2 regions of the Streptomyces sp. x-80 genome follow, and region 1 is predicted to be linked to the other one. Evidence: riboswitches for the same ligand, from Rfam matches in the RefSeq annotation. Region 1 holds a riboswitch; the other holds the start of a gene.
What was found. A riboswitch is a leader RNA that binds a small molecule or an ion and turns the genes downstream of it on or off. The one in region 1 is predicted to bind glycine.
Positions count from the first base shown of each region.

Region 2: linked by a shared signal. The riboswitch ahead of gcvP (aminomethyl-transferring glycine dehydrogenase) and the one ahead of gcvT (glycine cleavage system aminomethyltransferase GcvT) in region 1 are both predicted to bind glycine.

Region 1 is NZ_JAJPWM010000011.1:61,489-71,019, reverse strand. It holds gene ACLJWH_RS22725 (enhanced serine sensitivity protein SseB) at 1-797, opposite strand, end outside; gene ACLJWH_RS22720 (AAA family ATPase) at 938-1,636, opposite strand; glycine riboswitch at 1,856-1,951, shown strand; gene gcvT (glycine cleavage system aminomethyltransferase GcvT) at 2,104-3,231, shown strand; gene gcvH (glycine cleavage system protein GcvH) at 3,344-3,721, shown strand; gene glyA (serine hydroxymethyltransferase) at 3,795-5,054, shown strand; gene ACLJWH_RS22700 (APC family permease) at 5,251-6,963, shown strand; gene ACLJWH_RS22695 (L-serine ammonia-lyase) at 7,069-8,451, shown strand; gene ACLJWH_RS22690 (HNH endonuclease) at 8,829-9,531, opposite strand, start outside.
Region 2 is NZ_JAJPWM010000034.1:41,205-50,735, reverse strand. It holds gene ACLJWH_RS39125 (DUF881 domain-containing protein) at 1-362, shown strand, start outside; gene ACLJWH_RS39120 (FHA domain-containing protein) at 481-1,341, shown strand; gene ACLJWH_RS39115 (MerR family transcriptional regulator) at 1,358-2,107, shown strand; gene ACLJWH_RS39110 (bifunctional nuclease family protein) at 2,161-2,634, shown strand; gene ACLJWH_RS39105 (MerR family transcriptional regulator) at 2,820-3,425, shown strand; gene ACLJWH_RS39100 (DNA polymerase IV) at 3,494-4,948, shown strand; gene ACLJWH_RS39095 (PRC-barrel domain-containing protein) at 4,852-5,241, opposite strand; glycine riboswitch at 5,356-5,454, shown strand; gene gcvP (aminomethyl-transferring glycine dehydrogenase) at 5,644-8,529, shown strand; gene ACLJWH_RS39085 (DUF5999 family protein) at 8,617-8,823, opposite strand; gene ACLJWH_RS39080 (hypothetical protein) at 9,136-9,531, opposite strand, start outside.

The DNA.
Region 1 (9,531 bases):
TACGAGTGGTCCCGGGAGTAGAAGGGCCGCACCCGCTCCAGCATCCGGTCGGCGACCGGGTCGCCCTGCGCGATGTCCAGCATCACCAGCTGCACGGGCCACGGCACCGGCACCGCTCCGAGCGCCCGGCCCAGCGCCGTCAGGACCGCCTGGTGGGCGGTGCCGTCGTGCAGCGCCTCAGGGGCCGTCTCGACCTCGACGCCGACGAACAGCGCGGGCGTGTCGCCCTCGACGCTGGCCAGGGCACGCCGGGCAGTCAGGACAAAACCGGCGGCGGAGAACTCCAGTCCCGCCGCGGCCAGGAAGTCCACCGGCTCGTCCTGCCAGTCCGGTTCGAAGAGCCGCACCCGCCCGCCGGTCGCCGGGCCGTCCGCTTCCGTGCGCCCCGTCCGGCAGAGTTCCGCCACCGCGGGCGGCGGCAGCGGGACGCCGACCGTGCCGTCGGGGTTGACCGCGATACCGAGCTGCGGCGGCAGCCCGCGGGCGAACTCCTGGGCGGGCGCGACGGCGAAGGACATCTGCGGTCCGACGACCCGCCGGAACTCCTGCTCGGAGCTGAAGACCGGGACGTACGCCACGCCGTCGATCCCGAGGGTCGGCAGATCGAGGCCGGCGGCCCCGGGGCCCGCGCTGTCCGGACCGCCGCCATGGGGCAGCGGCACCCACACCCGGCTGCGGCCCAGCACCTCGACGATCCGGCCGCCCGCGCCCGGGTGCCCGAGCGATGCCGAGAGCACCTCTTCGAGCTCGTTCGCGGGCCACGCCAGTTGCGGTATCCCCTGCTCCTGAAAGTTCATGTCCATCCACCCGTTCCCGGCCGCGCTGTCTGGCCAACGACCCTAGCGGCTGGTGGCGGGGTGCGCCGACGACGGACGGGCGCGGACGGCCGCGCCGGGCGCGCGGTCACGGAGCCGGACACCGCGGCGCGCGGCCGCCGCTATTCGAAGGTGACCGTCTCCAGCGCGCGGGCCGCCCGCCGGTCCAGCAGCACCGCCGAGGCGAAGCCGGCCGGCAGCCGGGCCGCCTCCGCCGCGCCGAGCAGCCTGCCCACCGCCCTGCGGTGCCGGGCGAAGGCGTACCGGGAGACGCCGCGCCCCCGGGCCCGCTGGCCGGACCGCGCCGCCTCGGGCGGCACATCGAGCAGCACCAGATGCAGCCCGCGGCCGCCGCGGCCGGCCGCCCGCGCGATCCAGCGCCGCACCCACACCAGCGTCCCGCAGTCGTGCACCACCACGCTGCCGCCGGAGCGCAGCGCGCGGCGCAGCGCGAGGTAGTGGGCGGCCCGGACCAGCGGCCGGTAGAGGACGTACGGCAGCGGGCGCAGCCGGCCGCGCGCCCAGCGGGCGCGGACGTCCTGCGAGTCGATGCGGTGCACCGCCCTGCCGCGCCGGTCCAGGGGCGGTACGGCGCGGCGCATCAGGGTGCTCTTGCCGCTGCCGGGCAGACCGGAGAACACCACGAGGGCGCCCGCGGGGAAGCGCAGTCCGGCCGCGCGCCGGGCCGCGCGCAGTCCCCTCAGGTCCAGGACCCCGGCGCCGTCCGCGGGTCCGCCGGCGGCCGGGGGTGCGGGGGCGCGCCGGGCCGGGGGCAGTGGCGCGGCTCCCGCCGTGGTCGCGCAGGCGGCTTCCTGGTGCACCGTGTTCGCCCTCCCCGTCCGGTGGGGTCCGGAGCGGATCCGTCCCCTGCCGCTGAGTGTAAAGAAAAGGCAATGTCCGGTACGGCGATTCACCGATCCGCCGCCGTCCCGGGCGGGGTGGCGGCCAGGTCTCCTGCATCCGGCGATCCCGTGCAATGATGTCGGCGCCACGTGCACACGAGTGCTCATCCGTGCACGGCCAACTGCATACCGGCCGCTTGAATCCGCGCGGGAGAGTCCCCGGCCGCCACGGCGGGGCGCCGAAGGAGCAAGTCCTCCCTTGAATCTCTCAGGCCCCTATACCGCGCGGGCGAGGCAGATCTGAAAAGCGAGTCACTGCCCGGCTGAAGGGGCGGCTCCACCCAAGGTGCAAACCAGGTTCCGGTCACGGACTCCCGGTGAACCTCTCAGGTTCCGATGACAGATGGGGAGAACGTCTTGTCACCCTTGCCTGGGAGCCCGGAACCATGACTGATGCCCCCCGTCGTACCGCGCTGGACGCCACGCACCGCGCGCTCGGCGCGACCATGACCGACTTCGCGGGCTGGGACATGCCGCTGCGCTACGCCAGTGAGCGCGACGAGCATGTCGCCGTCCGCACCCGCGCCGGCCTCTTCGACCTCTCCCACATGGGCGAGATCACCGTCACCGGCCCGCAGGCCGCCGACCTGCTCGACTACGCGCTGGTGGGCAACATCGGCGGCGTCAGGCCCGGCCGCGCCCGCTACACGATGATCTGCGACGCGGCGGGCGGCATCCTCGACGACCTGATCGTCTACCGCCTCGCCGACCTGGAGTTCATGGTCGTCGCCAACGCCTCGAACGCCCAGGTGGTGCTGGACGCGCTGACCGCGCGGGCCGGCGGCTTCGACGCGGCGATCCGCGACGACCGGGACGCGTACGCGCTGCTCGCGGTGCAGGGCCCCGAGTCCCCCGGCATCCTCAAGTCGCTGACGGACGCCGATCTGGACGGCCTCAAGTACTACGCGGGTCTGCCCGGTACGGTCGCCGGGGTGGACGCGCTGATCGCCCGTACCGGATACACCGGCGAGGACGGTTTCGAGCTGTTCGTGCGGCCCGCCGACGCGGCCGCGCTGTGGGCGGCGCTGACCGTGGCGGGCAAGGACGCCGGTCTCGTCCCGTGCGGCCTGTCCTGCCGGGACACGCTGCGCCTGGAGGCGGGCATGCCGCTGTACGGGCACGAGCTGACCACCGCGACCACGCCGTTCGACGCGGGCCTCGGCCGGGTCGTGAAGTTCGAGAAGACCACCAACGGCGGTGCCTTCGTGGGCCGGGACGCGCTGGCGGCGGCCGCCGCGCGCGCCGAGGTCAGCCCGCCGCGCAAGCTCGTCGGCCTGATCGCGGAGGGCCGCCGGGTGCCGCGCGCCGGCTACGAGGTCGTCGCGGCCGACGGCACCGTCATCGGCGAGGTCACCTCCGGGGCCCCCTCCCCCACCCTCGGGAAGCCGATCGCCATCGCGTATGTCGACGCGGCGTACGCCGAACCGGGCACCGAGGGCGTCGCCGTGGACATCCGCGGCAGCCATGAGGCGTACGACGTCGTCGCGCTGCCCTTCTACAAGCGGCAGAAGTAGCGCCCGGCGCCGAACCCCCGCGCGCGTGCGCGGCGGCGCCGGCGCGCCCGACGCGTCTCACTGGGCAAGACCCCTTTCACGATCACACCACCGCGTACAGGAGAATCAAGACATGAGCAACCCCCAGCAGCTGCGCTACAGCAAGGAGCACGAGTGGCTGTCGGACGCCGCGGAGGGCGTCTCGACGGTCGGCATCACCGAGCACGCCTCCAACGCGCTCGGCGACGTCGTCTACGTGGACCTTCCCGAGGTCGGTACGACGGTCACGGCGGGCGAGACCTGCGGTGAGCTGGAGTCGACCAAGTCGGTCAGCGATCTCTACTCGCCCGTCGACGGCGAGGTCACCGAGGTCAACGAGGAGGTCGTCGGCGACCCCTCGCTGGTGAACTCCGCTCCGTTCGAGGGCGGCTGGCTGTTCAAGGTGAAGCTCACCGGCGAGCCGGACGATCTGCTCACGGCCGACGAGTACACCGCCTTCACCGCCGGCTGAGACCGCTCCGCCGGCCATCCGCCACCGCCCACGTGGAAGCGCTTCGCGCCCCCTGACCCTCCAGGAAAGACTCATGTCGCTTCTCAACAGCTCCCTCCATGAGCTCGACCCCGACGTCGCCGCCGCCGTCGACGCCGAGCTCCACCGTCAGCAGTCCACCCTCGAAATGATCGCGTCGGAGAACTTCGCTCCGGTCGCCGTCATGGAGGCCCAGGGCTCCGTCCTCACCAACAAGTACGCCGAGGGCTACCCGGGCCGCCGCTACTACGGCGGCTGCGAGCACGTCGACGTCGTCGAGCAGATCGCCATCGACCGGATCAAGGCGCTCTTCGGCGCCGAGGCCGCCAATGTCCAGCCGCACTCGGGCGCGCAGGCCAACGCGGCCGCGATGTTCGCGCTGATCAAGCCGGGCGACACCATCCTGGGCCTGAACCTCGCGCACGGCGGGCACCTCACCCACGGCATGAAGATCAACTTCTCCGGCAAGCTCTACAACGTGGTGCCCTACCACGTCGACGAGAAGTCGAACCTGGTCGACATGGACGAGGTCGAGCGGCTCGCCAAGGAGCACCGCCCGAAGCTGATCGTGGCCGGCTGGTCCGCGTACCCGCGCCAGCTGGACTTCGCCGCCTTCCGCCGGATCGCGGACGAGGTCGGCGCGTACCTGATGGTCGACATGGCGCACTTCGCCGGTCTGGTCGCGGCGGGGCTGCACCCCTCCCCCGTACCGCACGCGCATGTCGTCACGACCACCACGCACAAGACCCTCGGCGGTCCGCGCGGTGGCGTGATCCTCTCCACCCAGGAGCTCGCCAAGAAGATCAACTCGGCGGTCTTCCCGGGCCAGCAGGGCGGTCCGCTGGAGCACGTCATCGCGGCGAAGGCGGTGTCCTTCAAGGTCGCGGCGACCGAGGAGTTCAAGGAGCGCCAGCAGCGCACCCTGGACGGCGCCCGCATCCTCGCCGAGCGGCTGATGCGGTCCGATGTGACGGAGGCCGGTGTCTCCGTCCTCTCCGGCGGTACGGACGTCCACCTCGTCCTGGTCGACCTGCGCAACAGCGAGCTGGACGGCCGGCAGGCCGAGGACCGGCTCCACGAGGTCGGCATCACCGTCAACCGCAACGCCATCCCGAACGACCCGCGGCCGCCGATGGTCACCTCGGGTCTGCGGATCGGCACCCCGGCGCTGGCCACCCGTGGCTTCCAGGACGAGGACTTCCGCGAGGTGGCGGACATCATCGCCGAGGCGCTGAAGCCGGCGTACGACGCCGAGTCGCTCAAGGCCCGGGTCACCGCCCTCGCCGACAAGCACCCGCTGTACCCGTCACTGTGACACGTTTCACGAGGTGACCGCGGGAGCCCGCCGGAAAGCCGGCGGGTGCGGGACGAACGGGCCGCGGGCCCGGGGCCGTTGGTCCCGGGCTCGCGGCCCGTCTGCCTGGCTTTTTGCGATTTTTCAGCAAATAAGGTGGCAGTAGCCACTCAATGACGAGCGGCTTTTCCACGACATCAGGACGGACACGCACTCCATGGACATGAGCGCGGGCAACCGGAAGGGGCTCAGCCTCTTCGCCTTGATCATGATCGGCATCGGCTCGATCTTCGGCTCCGGCTGGCTCTTCGGCGCCGGCGCCGCTGCCCAGGTGGCAGGCCCGGCGGCCCTGGCGGCCTGGGTGATCGGCGCGGTCTTCATCGGCATGATCGCCATGTCCTACGCGGAGGTCGGCTCCGCCTATCCGATACCCGGCGGCATGGCCCGCTACGGCCATATCTCGCACGGTCCGGTGCTCGGCTTCATCACCGGCTGGGCGGTGTGGATCGCGGTCGCCTCACTGATCCCGATCGAGTCGATCGCCGCCACCCAGTACATGGCGTCCTGGAACTTCGGCTGGGCCCAGGGCCTGGTCGACCCGGCCGGCCACCAGCTGACCACCGCCGGCGTGGGCGTCGCGCTGCTCCTGACCGTCGCGCTCTGGCTGACCTGCTACTGGTCGGTACAGCTGCTGGCCCGCGCCAACACCTTCCTCACCCTGATCAAGTTCGCGATCCCGGTACTCGCCGTGATCGCCCTGATCGCGTCCGGCTTCCACACCTCCAACTTCACCTCGCAGGGCGGCTTCGCCCCGTACGGCTGGCCCGCGGTGCTCACCGCCGTCACCACCTCCGGTGTCGTCTTCGCCTTCAACGGCTTCCAGGCCGTGGTCAATCTCGGCGGCGCCGCCAAAAACCCCGGCCGGGCCATCCCGATCGCCCTGGTCGGCGCGCTCTCGCTGGGCCTGGTGATCTACCTGGCGTTGCAGACCGCCTTCCTGGGCGCCGTACCGCCCGAGCAGCTCGCCCAGGCCGGCGGCTGGCAGGGCGTGAACTTCAGCTCGCCCTTCGCCGACCTCGCCAAGCTGCTGATGCTGCACTGGGTCGTCACGATGCTCCAGTTCGGCGCGTTCATCTCGCCGGCCGGCTCCAACATCGCCAACGTCGCGTCCGCCGCGTACATGGTCAAGAACCTCTCCGAGACCGGCTTCTTCCCCAAGAAGCTGGCCGCCGTGCACCCCAAGTACGGCACCGCGCGCCCCGCGATGTGGCTCAACCTCGGCTTCTCCTTCCTTCTGCTGGTCACCGTCGGCCACAGCTGGCAGGCCCTGGCCAGCGTGATCTCGGCCGCCATGGTCATCTCGTACCTCATCGGCCCGATCGCGGTCGGCGTCTTCCGGCAGACCAAACCGGAGCTCCCGCGCCCCTTCCGGCTGCCCGCCGCCAAGATCCTCTGCCCGGTCACCTTCGCCTTCGCCGCCTGCGCCCTGTACTGGTCCAAGTGGCCCGACACCGGCAAGGTCGCGCTGCTCACGCTGGTCTCCGTACCGATCGCCGCGATCGTCCTGCGCCGCAAGGGCGAGCGGAACCTGCGCCGGCAGTTCGCCCCCGCCTGGTGGATGGTCGCCTTCCTGCTGTGGATGGCGCTGCTCTCGGCGCTCGGCAGCACCGAGTTCGGCGGCCGGGGCACCATCCCCGGCGGCCTGGACATCGCCCTCGTCGCCCTCTCGGCCCTGGCCTTCTACTTCTGGGCGGTCCGCGCCGGGGTCAAGGCCCACCAGGCGGGTCTGCCGGGCCCGGACCCGGTCATCGACGGCGCGGACGCCGCACCGGCCGCGGACGGCAGGGCCACCGCTCCGGCCGTGACCGGCGAGGCCGCGCCGGCACCCTCCGTTTCCCCCGGCGACGGCCGCCCGAAGACCTCCGTCTGACGGCCTGTGCCGTCTCCGGGTTACGCTCGACAGTCGGCGCAGAAACGTACCTTCCTGCCCCATTGCTCCACCGTCCACCACGAGCAGACAAGGGAGTCCGCCACCGTGGCCATCTCCGTGTTCGACCTCTTCTCCATCGGCATCGGGCCGTCCAGCTCGCACACCGTCGGCCCGATGCGTGCCGCCCGGATGTTCGTCGGACGCCTCAAGAAGGACGGTCTGCTCGCCCAGACGGCCTCGGTGCGCGCCGAGCTGTTCGGTTCGCTCGGCGCCACCGGCCACGGCCACGGCACCCCCAAGGCCGTCCTCCTCGGCCTGGAGGGCCACTCCCCGCGCACCGTCGACGTGACGCGCGCCGACGAGGAGGTCGAGCGGATCCGCACGACCAAGCGGCTGCGGCTGCTGGGCGCGGAGATAGGCACCGACCACGAGATCGACTTCGACGAGTCGACCGAGCTGATCCTGCACCGCCGCCGCTTCCTGCCGTACCACGCCAACGGCATGACGCTCTACGCGTACGACGCGACCGGCGCCCCGCTGCTGGAGAAGACGTACTACTCGGTGGGCGGCGGCTTCGTCGTCGACGAGGACGCGGTCGGCGAGGACCGCATCAAACTCGACGACACCGTCCTGACGCACCCCTTCCGCACCGGCGACGAGCTGCTGCGGCTCTCCCGGGAATCCGGTCTGTCCATCGCCGCGCTGATGCTGGAGAACGAGAAGGCGTGGCGCACCGAGGCGGAGATCCGCACGGGGCTGCTGGAGATCTGGCAGGTCATGCAGTCCTGCGTCGCCCGCGGCATGTCCCAGGAGGGCATCCTGCCGGGCGGTCTGAAGGTCCGCCGGCGGGCCGCGCACTCCGCCCGCCAGCTGCGCTCCGAGGGCGACCCGCTGGCGCACGCGATGGAGTGGGTCACCCTCTACGCCATGGCCGTCAACGAGGAGAACGCGGCCGGTGGCCGGGTCGTCACCGCGCCCACCAACGGCGCGGCCGGCATCATCCCGGCCGTCCTGCACTACTACATCAACTTCGTGCCCGGCGCGGACGAGGACGGTGTCGTCCGCTTCCTGCTCGCCGCGGGCGCGATCGGCATGCTCTTCAAGGAGAACGCCTCCATCTCCGGCGCCGAGGTCGGCTGCCAGGGCGAGGTCGGCTCCGCCTGCTCGATGGCCGCCGGCGGCCTGGCCGAGGTGCTCGGCGGCTCCCCCGAACAGGTCGAGAACGCCGCCGAGATCGGCATGGAACACAACCTGGGCCTGACCTGCGACCCGGTCGGCGGCCTCGTCCAGATCCCGTGCATCGAACGCAACGGCATGGCCGCAGTCAAGGCCATCACCGCCGCCCGCATGGCCCTGCGCGGCGACGGCCGCCATCACGTCTCCCTCGACAAGGTCATCAAGACCATGAAGGAGACCGGCGCCGACATGAGCGTCAAATACAAGGAGACCGCCCGGGGCGGGCTGGCGGTGAACATCATCGAGTGCTGAGGGGACAGGCCCTGACCAGTGCTTTCGCTTCTTTCAGCGCTGTCGGGGCCTGCTCCGCCCACGCGGTGGAGAGTCCCTGGAACCTCCCTGGGATGGGCGGGGGAAGTCCCTGAAACGTCCCTGTGAGGTTGTGGGGATGTCCCCGAGGGGATCGATCGCTCCGGGCCGCTCCCCGCCAGGGGGGATTCCGGTCCGCCGCGTCGCATGAGCCCGTCTGATCACCGCCTTCTCCCCAGCCCGGTGACCTTGACCGGGGGCAGGCCCGAGGGCGCCGTCGCCGGGCAGGTTGTCGGAGCCGCCGCCGTGGGTGAGGGCGGTGTCTCCGCGCCGGGTGACGCGGTCCGGTTCGTCGTAGGAGGCGGTGTGTGCCCCCGCCGTCAGGAGACCAGTCCGCGCACCTCGCGCAGGAACTCCGGCCAGCCGCCGGGGCCGCGGCCGTTGCCCGGGGCCGCCAGGCTGAGCTGAAGCGTCCGTTTGAGCGGAACCGGGGACTCCATGATCGCCGTATTGCGGCGGGCGAGCCGCCGGAGTTCGTCGTCGGTGGGCAGTCGGTCGCTCTTCACGCTGTTGCACGTCTCGTGGGCGGGGGCGAGGTTCCACAGTTGGTCCAGATCGGGGCCGGACCAGCCCGAAACGCTGCCGTAGCGCTTCATGAGGGCGTACGGAAAGACATGGTCGACGACGGTCCTGCACTCCGGCGTGATGTCATCTCCGCAGGTCAGGCAGCGGCCGTGCTGAAAGCCGATGACGGCCTCGGTCACCCCGGCCACGGACCGCCGCCGCTGGGTGTCGGTGAGCACCGAGGCCGCCCGGTCGACGGTGAACCCGTCGGCGATGAGGCTGCGGCCGATGCCCGTGGCGAAGGAGTTCTCGACGATGCTCCACCGCGCCCCCAGTTCCGCCCGGAGTCCCGCGGCCTGCTCCGACCGCGCCACCCGGTGCAGGTCGTCGGTGAGCCGCACGATCCGGCGCCCCGGACCGCGGGAGCCGCCCGCACTCCCCGCACTGCCCGTCACTTCGTAGAAACGGTGCCGGGGTTCGGGGATGCCCCGCAGGTTGTGGAACTTCTGCAGCACCATC
Region 2 (9,531 bases), on a different contig from region 1:
TGACCATCGACGACAGCGCGCATTCCGTCGAGGCGGACAAGCTCCTGGACACCATTCAGGAGCTGCGAGCGGCCGGCGCCGAGGCGATTCAGGTGAATGATGTACGGATCGTCGCGAACACCTACCTCTCGGATTCCGGGGGCGGGGTGGAGATCGACGGTAAGCGGGTCGGCCAGCCGTACCGTTTCAAGGTCATCGGTAAGCCGGAGGATCTGGAGCCGGCGCTGAACATCCCCGGCGGGGTGGTTCAGACACTGGAAAAGGAGCAGGCCAAGGTGTCTGTGACCCGTGAGGGGAAGATCATCGTGAATGCCTTGCGAGAGGCGAAGCGGCCTGACTACGCTCGGTCGTCGTCGCAGTGAGGCGTAAACGTATGGCGAAGGCCCAGGTAGGGCATGAGGTAGCGGGGGGTCGTCGCATCGTGCGTGTGGTGCGTGGTGGAAACTGTCTGGAGGCCACGGACGTTCACAGGATGTCCGGGTGGGCCGGTGTGTGCATCGAGGGTTCGTCCTGCCCCACGGGCGGGTCTGTTTCGTTCAAGGGGAATCGCCCGTGAAGTTGTTTGCAAAGCTGTTCGGCAAGAGCGCACGCCAGGAGGGCGGCAGCGGCTCGGCGCGGCACCGCGCCTCGCGCCAGCCCGAGGAGAGCGGTTCGAGCGAGGACCGTCCGCTCTTCCGTGACGAGGTCGGAGGTCCGTCCGGTGATCTTTCCGGGGGACGCGGCGCGGGTTCTGTTGACCCCTCCGGCTCCGGCCGCATAGGTTCCGAGGCACCATCAACCGCACGCATGGGCGGAGGATCGGCCTTGCCGGTTTGTACGAGGTGTGGGCACCGGAATCCCGAGGCGAGCCGGTTCTGCTCCAACTGTGGTGCGCCGCTGCGTCCGGGTGTCCAGGCGGAGCGCGCGTCCGAGACGACCTCGACCATCTCCATCTCGGGGCTGGAAGCCTATGACGCGGAGACGACGGGGCAGAATCTGACGCCGTCGCTCTCGCCCGAGGCGCAGGCGGCCGTCGACGCCCTCCCGCTGGGTTCGGCGCTGCTGGTCGTCCGCCGGGGTCCGAACTCCGGCAGCCGTTTCCTGCTGGACGGGGAGCTGACGACGGCGGGTCGTCATCCGCAGAGCGACATCTTCCTCGACGATGTGACGGTCTCGCGCCGCCATGTGGAGTTCCGCCGCGGTCAGGACGGTCTCTTCACGGTCGCCGACGTGGGCAGCCTCAACGGCACCTACGTCAACCGTGAGCGGATCGACTCGGTCGCGCTCGCCAACGGGGACGAGGTCCAGATCGGCAAGTACCGGCTGGTCTTCTACGCGAGCCAGCGAGGCGTCGGTATCTGACCGTCAGGGAAGGCTTATGCGCCACACACCGACAGGCGGTGCCGGTTCTGCCGGCGCCGCCTCCTCGGGCGGCAAGCCGGTGAGCATCGGTACGGTGCTCACCCAGCTGCGCGAGGAATTCCCCGAGGTCACCATCTCCAAGATCCGGTTCCTGGAGGCCGAGGGGCTTGTCGAGCCGAAGCGCACGCCCGCCGGATACCGCAAATTCACCGCGGAGGACGTCGAGCGGCTGGCGAGCGTCCTGCGGATGCAGCGGGACCACTATCTGCCGCTCAAGGTCATCCGGGAGCATCTGGACGCCCTGGAGCGCGGTGAGCAGGTGCAGCTGCCGGCTCCTGCCGCGCCCTCCCGGGATCTCGTCGAGGGTATGCACGGACCGGACGAGGAGCGGCCTACGGCGGCCCGGATCGGCCGGGCCGAGCTGCTGGTCGCCGCCGAGGTGGACGAGGCGGCACTCGCCGACTGGGAGTCGTACGGTCTCATCGTCCCCGATGCGGACGGCTCGTACGACATCGAGGCCGTCACGATCGCCCGGCTCGTCACGGATCTGGGCCGTTTCGGGCTCGAACCGCGGCATCTGCGCGCCGTGAAAGCGGCCGCGGAGCGTGAGGCCGGCCTGGTCGACCAGGTCGTGGCACCCCTTCGGCGGCACCGTAATCCGCAGACCAGGGCCCATGCCGAGGCCACCGCCAGGGAGCTGGCCACGCTGTCCGTGCGGCTCCATGCGGCACTGCTCCAGACCGCACTGCGGGTCCGCCTCCCATGAGCAAACGAGTGCCCGACTACCCAAACCGGCCGGGCACGTCCTAGGGTTGCTGTGTGAACGAGCTCGACGTCGTGGGTGTCCGGGTGGAAATGCCTTCCAGCCAACCGATCGTGCTCCTGCGGGAGGTGGGAGGCGATCGTTACTTGCCCATTTGGATCGGGCCGGGGGAGGCCACCGCCATCGCCTTCGCCCAGCAGGGCATGGTCCCTGCCAGGCCGCTGACGCACGACCTTTTCAAGGATGTGCTGGAGGCGGTGGGCCAGGAGCTGACGCAGGTCCGCATCACGGACCTGCGCGAGGGGGTGTTCTATGCCGAGCTGGTCTTCGCCAGCGGTGTGGAGGTCAGCGCGCGTCCGTCCGACGCCATAGCGCTGGCGCTGCGTACCGGAACACCGATCTTCGGTACGGACGGTGTGCTGGACGACGCGGGGATCGCGATCCCGGACGAGCAGGAGGACGAGGTGGAGAAGTTCCGTGAGTTCCTCGACCAGATCTCGCCCGAGGACTTCGGCACCAACAGCCAGTAACTCCGGCCAACGGAGCGTTTGGTTCCGGCCAACCTGGTACACCTTCCCCGTGCCGGGTCACGAGAAACCACTCGTAGGGTGATTATCACTCGGCGTGGCGAGCGCGGCGATCGTTGACGCACTCCGAGCGACTGCATACCGTCGATAGGCAGGTCCCGTCCGGGACGTGGAGGACGGAGGGCGGCGTGGCAATCACCGGCGACGGTAGGGCGGCGGAAGAGGCGTTGCCGTTCCACTCGGGTGCGGCGGCGAACCGTACACCGGCGCAGGTCGCCGCGGTGTCGGGGGATCGCGAGACGCAGACCATCGGCTACCGCGGCCCGACCGCGTGCGCGGCGGCGGGCATCACCTACCGGCAGCTCGACTACTGGGCGCGTACGGGCCTGGTGGAGCCGAGCGTCCGGCCGGCGTACGGCTCCGGAACCCAGCGGCTCTACAGCTTCCGGGACGTCGTCGTCCTGAAGATCGTCAAGCGGCTGCTGGACACCGGGGTGTCGTTGCAGAACATCCGCACCGCCGTGCAGCACCTGCGCACCCGCGAGCTCGCCGATCTGACGCGGATGACGCTCATGAGCGATGGCGCGACGGTCTACGAGTGCACCTCGCCGGACCAGGTCGTGAATCTGCTCCAGGGGGGTCAGGGCGTCTTCGGGATCGCCGTCGGCGTGGTGTGGCGGGACGTGGAGAACGCCCTGTCACAGCTGCACGGTGAGCGCGTGGACACCGGCGAGACGCTGATCGGGAAGAACCCGCACGACGAGCTGGCGCGGCGGCGCAACCGGGCGGTCTGAGCGCCTCCGAAGCGGTCCGTGGCCCGGCATCGGGCTCATTGTCAGTGGCATGCGGCAGCATCGGTGGTGTGAGACGTGCGCCGACGATCCTGCATCTGGACATGGATGCGTTCTTCGCGGCCGCCGAGCAGGCGGCCAAGCCGAGCCTGCGCGGGAAGCCCGTGGTGGTCGGCGGCGTCGGGCCGCGTGGGGTGGTCTCCACGGCGTCGTACGAGGCGCGGGTCTTCGGTGTCCGGTCGGCCATGCCGACGGCCCAGGCGCGCCGGCTGTGTCCCCACGCCGCCTACCTCAGCCCACGCTTCACCGTCTACCGCAAGGTGAGCGAGACCGTGATGGAGCTGCTGCACGCGCTGTCGCCGCTGGTGGAGCCGCTGAGCCTGGACGAGGCGTTCGTGGACCTGGAGGCGGGCGGGGTCGCGGCCGAGACCGCGGCGGTACGGGCCGTGGGGGAACAGTTGCGGCGCGATATCCGGCGCACCACGGGTCTGACGGGGTCGGTAGGGCTCGCGGGGGCCAAGATGCTGGCGAAGATCGCGTCGGAGGCGGCCAAGCCGGACGGGCTGGTGGTGATCGAGCCCGGTACCGAACGGGAGCTGCTGGGGCCGATGCCGACGCGGACGCTGCCCGGGGTGGGCCCCGCGACGGCCGAGGCGCTGCGCCGGGCCGGGATCACGACGGTCGCGGAGACGGCGGAGGCCGGCGAGGCCGAGCTGGTGCGGCTGCTGGGCAGGGCGCACGGCGCAGGGCTGTACGCGATGGCGCTGGGCCGGGACGACCGCCCGGTGGTGGCCGACCGGGATGCGAAATCCGTCTCGGTCGAGGACACCTTCGAGGTCGATCTGACCGACCGGACGCGGGTGCGGACCGAGGTGGTGCGGCTGGCCGACCGGTGTGTACAGCGGCTGCGGGCGGCCGGACGCTCCGGACGCACGGTGGTGATCAAGGTCCGTAACTACGATTTCTCGACGCTGACGCGCTCCGAGACGCTGCGCGGGCCCACCGACGACCCCGCGGTGGTGCGGGAGGCCGCCGCCCGGCTGCTGGAGACGGTGGACACCACCGGCGGGGTGCGGCTGCTGGGGGTCGGGGTGAGCGGGCTGGCCGACTTCACGCAGGAGGACCTGTTCGCCCAGCTGGCGACCGAGCGGGAGGCCGAGGAGACGGCGAAGGCGCCGCCGGTGCCGGTCGCCGGGAGCGGGGGCGAGCGAGCCGAGGAGGAGCGGCCGCGCCACTGGCATCCGGGAGCGGATGTCGTGCACGACGACTATGGCGCCGGGTGGGTGCAGGGGAGCGGGGTGGGGCGGGTGACCGTGCGTTTCGAACAGCCGTGGTCGGCGCCGGGGCGGGTGCGGACCTTCGCCGTCGAGGATCCGGAGCTGCGGCCGGGGGAGCCGCTGCCGCTGGTGGGCGGGGCGCCGTCGGAGGCTCAGTCCGGCGATCCGGCGACCCGGCCGAGGTCCTCGCCGGGGGAGGGGAAGGGGGAGTCGGAGTCGGACACCGGGGCGGAGATATCCAGCCGGTAGTGGTGGTAGAGCTGGAGCTCCTGTTCCGGCGAGAGATGCCGGCCCACGCCGAAGTCCGGGGCGTCCTTGATCAGCTTGCGGTCGTACGGGACGCGCAGACCCTCGTCGGCCAGTTCGCTCGGCTCCAGGGGGACGAACGCGTCCCGGCTGAAGAGGCCGGTGCGTACCGCCGCCCACTCCGGTTCCCCGGTGGCGTCGTCGAGGTACACCTCGTCCACGGTGCCGATCTTGGCGCCGTTCCGGTCGAATGCCTTGCGGCCGATCAGGCTCCGGGGATCGATATCGGTTTGCACGGTCCCTCCAACTGGTCGCAACTGCCGTGTGACAACTACCAAACGGCACATTTCATGCCCCGGCCACTCGAGGGATCGCCCAGATGGGGCGCTGGTAGGCTGGCGAATGGCTGTAGACCCCATGCGGGAGAGTCCTCCGTCGTCAGCGGCAGGGGGCGCCGAAGGAGCAAATCCTCCCCGGAATCTCTCAGGCACACGTACCGCATGGACGAGGTCACTCTGGAAAGCAGGGCGGGCCACGGGCGGACACCATGCCGGAACCCTTCCTCACCGACGGTGAAAGCCGGGTCGCCGCGGGCGGGCCGGTGAAGCTCTCAGGTTGAGATGACAGAGGGGGAGGCCGTCCGGGCACCAGCGCCTTGGTGCCCCTCGTAGGTCGCATTGACCAGGAGGCCCCCGCAGATGACCACCAATCGCATCTCCCTGCACGAGCTGGAGCGCGGTACCCCCTTCGAGCGCCGGCACATTGGTCCCGACCGCGAGGCGCAGGCGAAGATGCTCGCGCAGGTCGGATTCGGATCGCTGGACGAGCTCACCGACACCGCCGTACCGGACGTGATCAAGAGCGCGGAGGCGCTGGGCCTGCCGCAGGCGCGTTCCGAGGCCGAGGTCCTGGACGAGCTGCGTGGGCTCGCGGACCGCAACCAGGTCCTGTCCTCCATGATCGGACTCGGTTACTACGGCACGTTCACGCCGCCGGTGATCCTGCGCAACGTCATGGAGAACCCGTCCTGGTACACGGCGTACACGCCCTACCAGCCGGAGATCTCGCAGGGCCGCCTGGAGGCGCTGCTGAACTTCCAGACCATGGTCGCCGACCTGACCGGACTGCCCACCTCCGGCGCCTCCCTGCTCGACGAGGGCACCGCGGCGGCCGAGGCGATGGCGCTCGCCTGCCGCGTCGGCAAGGTCAAGCAGGGCGTCTTCCTGGTCGACGCGGACTGTCTGCCGCAGACCGTCGCGGTGCTCCGGACCCGCGCCGAGCCGACCGGCGTCGAGGTCGTCGTCACCGATCTGACGGACGGCATTCCCGCCGAGATCGCCGAGCGCGGGGTCTTCGGCGTGCTGCTCCAGTACCCCGGTGCCTCCGGATCGGTGCGCGACCCGCGCGCCGTCATCGCACAGGCCCATGAGCTGGGCGCGGTGGTCACCGTCGCCGCCGACCTGCTGGCGCTGACACTGCTGACCTCGCCCGGGGAGCTCGGCGCGGACATCGCCGTCGGAACCACCCAGCGCTTCGGCGTCCCGATGGGCTTCGGCGGACCGCACGCCGGGTTCATGGCCGTCCGCGAGTCGTTCGCCCGCAGCCTGCCGGGCCGCCTGGTGGGGGTCTCTGTCGACGCCGACGGCAACAGGGCGTACCGCCTGGCCCTCCAGACCCGGGAGCAGCACATCCGCCGGGAGAAGGCCACCAGCAACATCTGCACCGCGCAGGTGCTGCTCGCCGTCATGGCGGGCATGTACGCCGTCTATCACGGCCCCGACGGTCTCGCGGCCATCGCGCGGCGCACCCACCGCTACGCCACCGTCCTCGCCGAGGGACTGCGGGCCGGCGGTGTGGAGATCGTGCACGGTGCGTACTTCGACACGCTCACCGCACGGGTGCCGGGCCGGGCCGCCCAGGTCGTCGCCGCCGCCCGCGAGGCCGGCATCAACCTCCGGCAGGTCGACGCCGACCTGGTCGGCATCGCCTGCGACGAGACGACCGGACGGGCGCAGCTGGCCGGCGTCTGGCGCGCCTTCGGCGTCGAGGGCGATGTCGAGCAGCTGGACGGGGCCGCCGGCGAGGTGCTGCCGCAGGCGCTGCTGCGCACCGACGACTACCTCACGCACCCGGTCTTCCACCAGCACCGCTCGGAGACCGCGATGCTGCGCTATCTGCGCCGGCTCGCCGACCGGGACTACGCGCTGGACCGCGGCATGATCCCGCTCGGTTCCTGCACGATGAAGCTGAACGCCACCACGGAGATGGAGCCGGTCACCTGGCCAGAGTTCGGGCAGCTGCACCCGTTCGCGCCGGCCGGCCAGGCGCAGGGCTACCTGACGCTGATTCAGGAGCTGGAGGAGCGGCTGGCCACGGTCACCGGCTACGACAAGGTCTCCATTCAGCCGAACGCCGGCTCCCAGGGCGAGCTCGCGGGCCTGCTGGCCGTCCGCGCCTACCACCGGGCCAACGGCGACGACCAGCGCACCGTCTGCCTGATCCCGTCCTCCGCGCACGGCACCAACGCCGCCAGCGCCGTGATGGCCGGGATGAAGGTCGTCGTCGTCAAGACCGGTGAGAACGGTGAGGTCGACACCGACGATCTGCACGCCAAGATCGACAAGCACCGCGACGAGCTCGCGGTCCTCATGGTCACCTACCCCTCCACGCACGGCGTGTTCGAGGAGCACATCACCCAGATCTGCGCCACCGTGCACGACGCCGGTGGCCAGGTCTATGTCGACGGCGCGAACCTCAACGCGCTGGTCGGACTCGCCGAGCCGGGCAAGTTCGGCGGCGATGTCTCGCACCTGAACCTGCACAAGACCTTCTGCATCCCGCACGGCGGCGGCGGCCCCGGTGTCGGCCCGGTCGGTGTGCGCGCCCATCTGGCGCCGTACCTCCCCAACCACCCCCTCCAGCCCACCGCCGGGCCGGAGACGGGCATCGGCCCGGTCTCCGCCGCGCCCTGGGGCTCGGCCGGAATCCTGCCGATCTCCTGGGCGTACGTCCGTCTGATGGGCGGTGAGGGCCTCAAGCGCGCCAGTCAGGTCGCGGTGCTCAGCGCCAACTACATCGCCAAGCGGCTGGAGCCGCACTACCCGGTGCTCTACACCGGCCCCGGCGGTCTGGTCGCCCATGAGTGCATCATCGACGTCCGGCCGCTGACCAAGGCGACCGGTGTGAGCATCGACGATGTCGCCAAGCGGCTCATCGACTACGGCTTCCACGCGCCGACGATGTCCTTCCCGGTGGCCGGCACGCTGATGATCGAGCCGACCGAGAGCGAGGACCTGGACGAGCTGGACCGGTTCTGCGACGCGATGATCGCCATCCGTGCGGAGATCGAGAAGGTCGGCTCGGGGGAGTGGGACAAGGACGACAACCCGCTGCGCAACGCCCCGCACACCGCCGGCGCGCTCGGTGGCGAGTGGACGCACCCGTACACCCGCGAGGAGGCCGTCTTCCCGGCCGGTGTGGTGGCGGCGGAGAAGTACTGGCCGCCGGTGCGCCGTATCGACGGTGCCTTCGGCGACCGTAACCTCGTCTGCTCCTGCCCCCCGCTGACGGAGTACGACGGCTGACGTACCGTCACATATCGAGGGCCCTCGGCACGTATGCCGGGGGCCCTTTTGTCGTAGTGATCGTAGTTGTCGTACGTGGCGTCGCGGTCAGGCGGCGCTCCCTACCCGTACGGTGCCGAGCGGCCGGTGCGGGGCGATGACCTGCCCGTCCGGCAGGAGCTCACCGGTGTCCTCGAAGAGGAGGACGCCGTTGCACAGCAGGCTCCAGCCCTGCTCCGGGTGGTGTGCCACAGGGTGCGCGGCTTCCCGGTCGCTGGAGTCTGCTGACGGGCATGGCGGCTGGTGCTGACACATGGAAGTTGTCTTTCGCTGCGATGTGGTGAATGTCGGCATACGGCTCGATGAGGTGGTCATGGCCGCTCCCCCGTTTCCTGTCGGTCCCAGTGTTGCCCTACGGACGGCATTCCGCAGGGATTTCGCAGCAGCGGTACGCACTCGATAGGGACGCGTCACCCATGCGGGCGGTTGCTCCCAAATGCGCCACTTCGACAGGGGGTTGGGGGTGATAGCGGTGCTGGGTGCCGGTGGGTGCGCGCGGCGGAGCGCCCCGCGTCCGGAGGGGGTCGCGGGGCGTTCGGCGGTGCGACGGCGTGCGCCGCCGTGGTGCTACGGAGCCGGCGCCGGTGCGGACCGGGCCGGCGAACCGAGCAGCGGTGTGGCCGTCAGGCGCAGCGCGAGCCGCGGGAGCAGGTCGGCGACGCGCTGCGGGCGGTGGGCGGCGATGCCCGGCGGGGCGGGCGCCAGGGGCAGCAGCAGGTCACCGGGGGCGGGCGTGCCGTCGGCGCCGTCCGAGGTGAGGTCGTGATGCAGCCACAGCGTGAGCATGTACAGCTCCGGGACGGACAGCAGCCGCGGCTGGTAGGGGGTGGTGAGCAACTCGGCCTGGTGCAGTGCCTGTTCGGTCGCGTTGACGTAGGGGCCGCCGCAGAAGTGGGAGAACGTCCAGCCGTCGGCGGTCAGCCTCGCCTCGGCGGCCGCCACCGCCCGCTCCCCGCCGCGGAC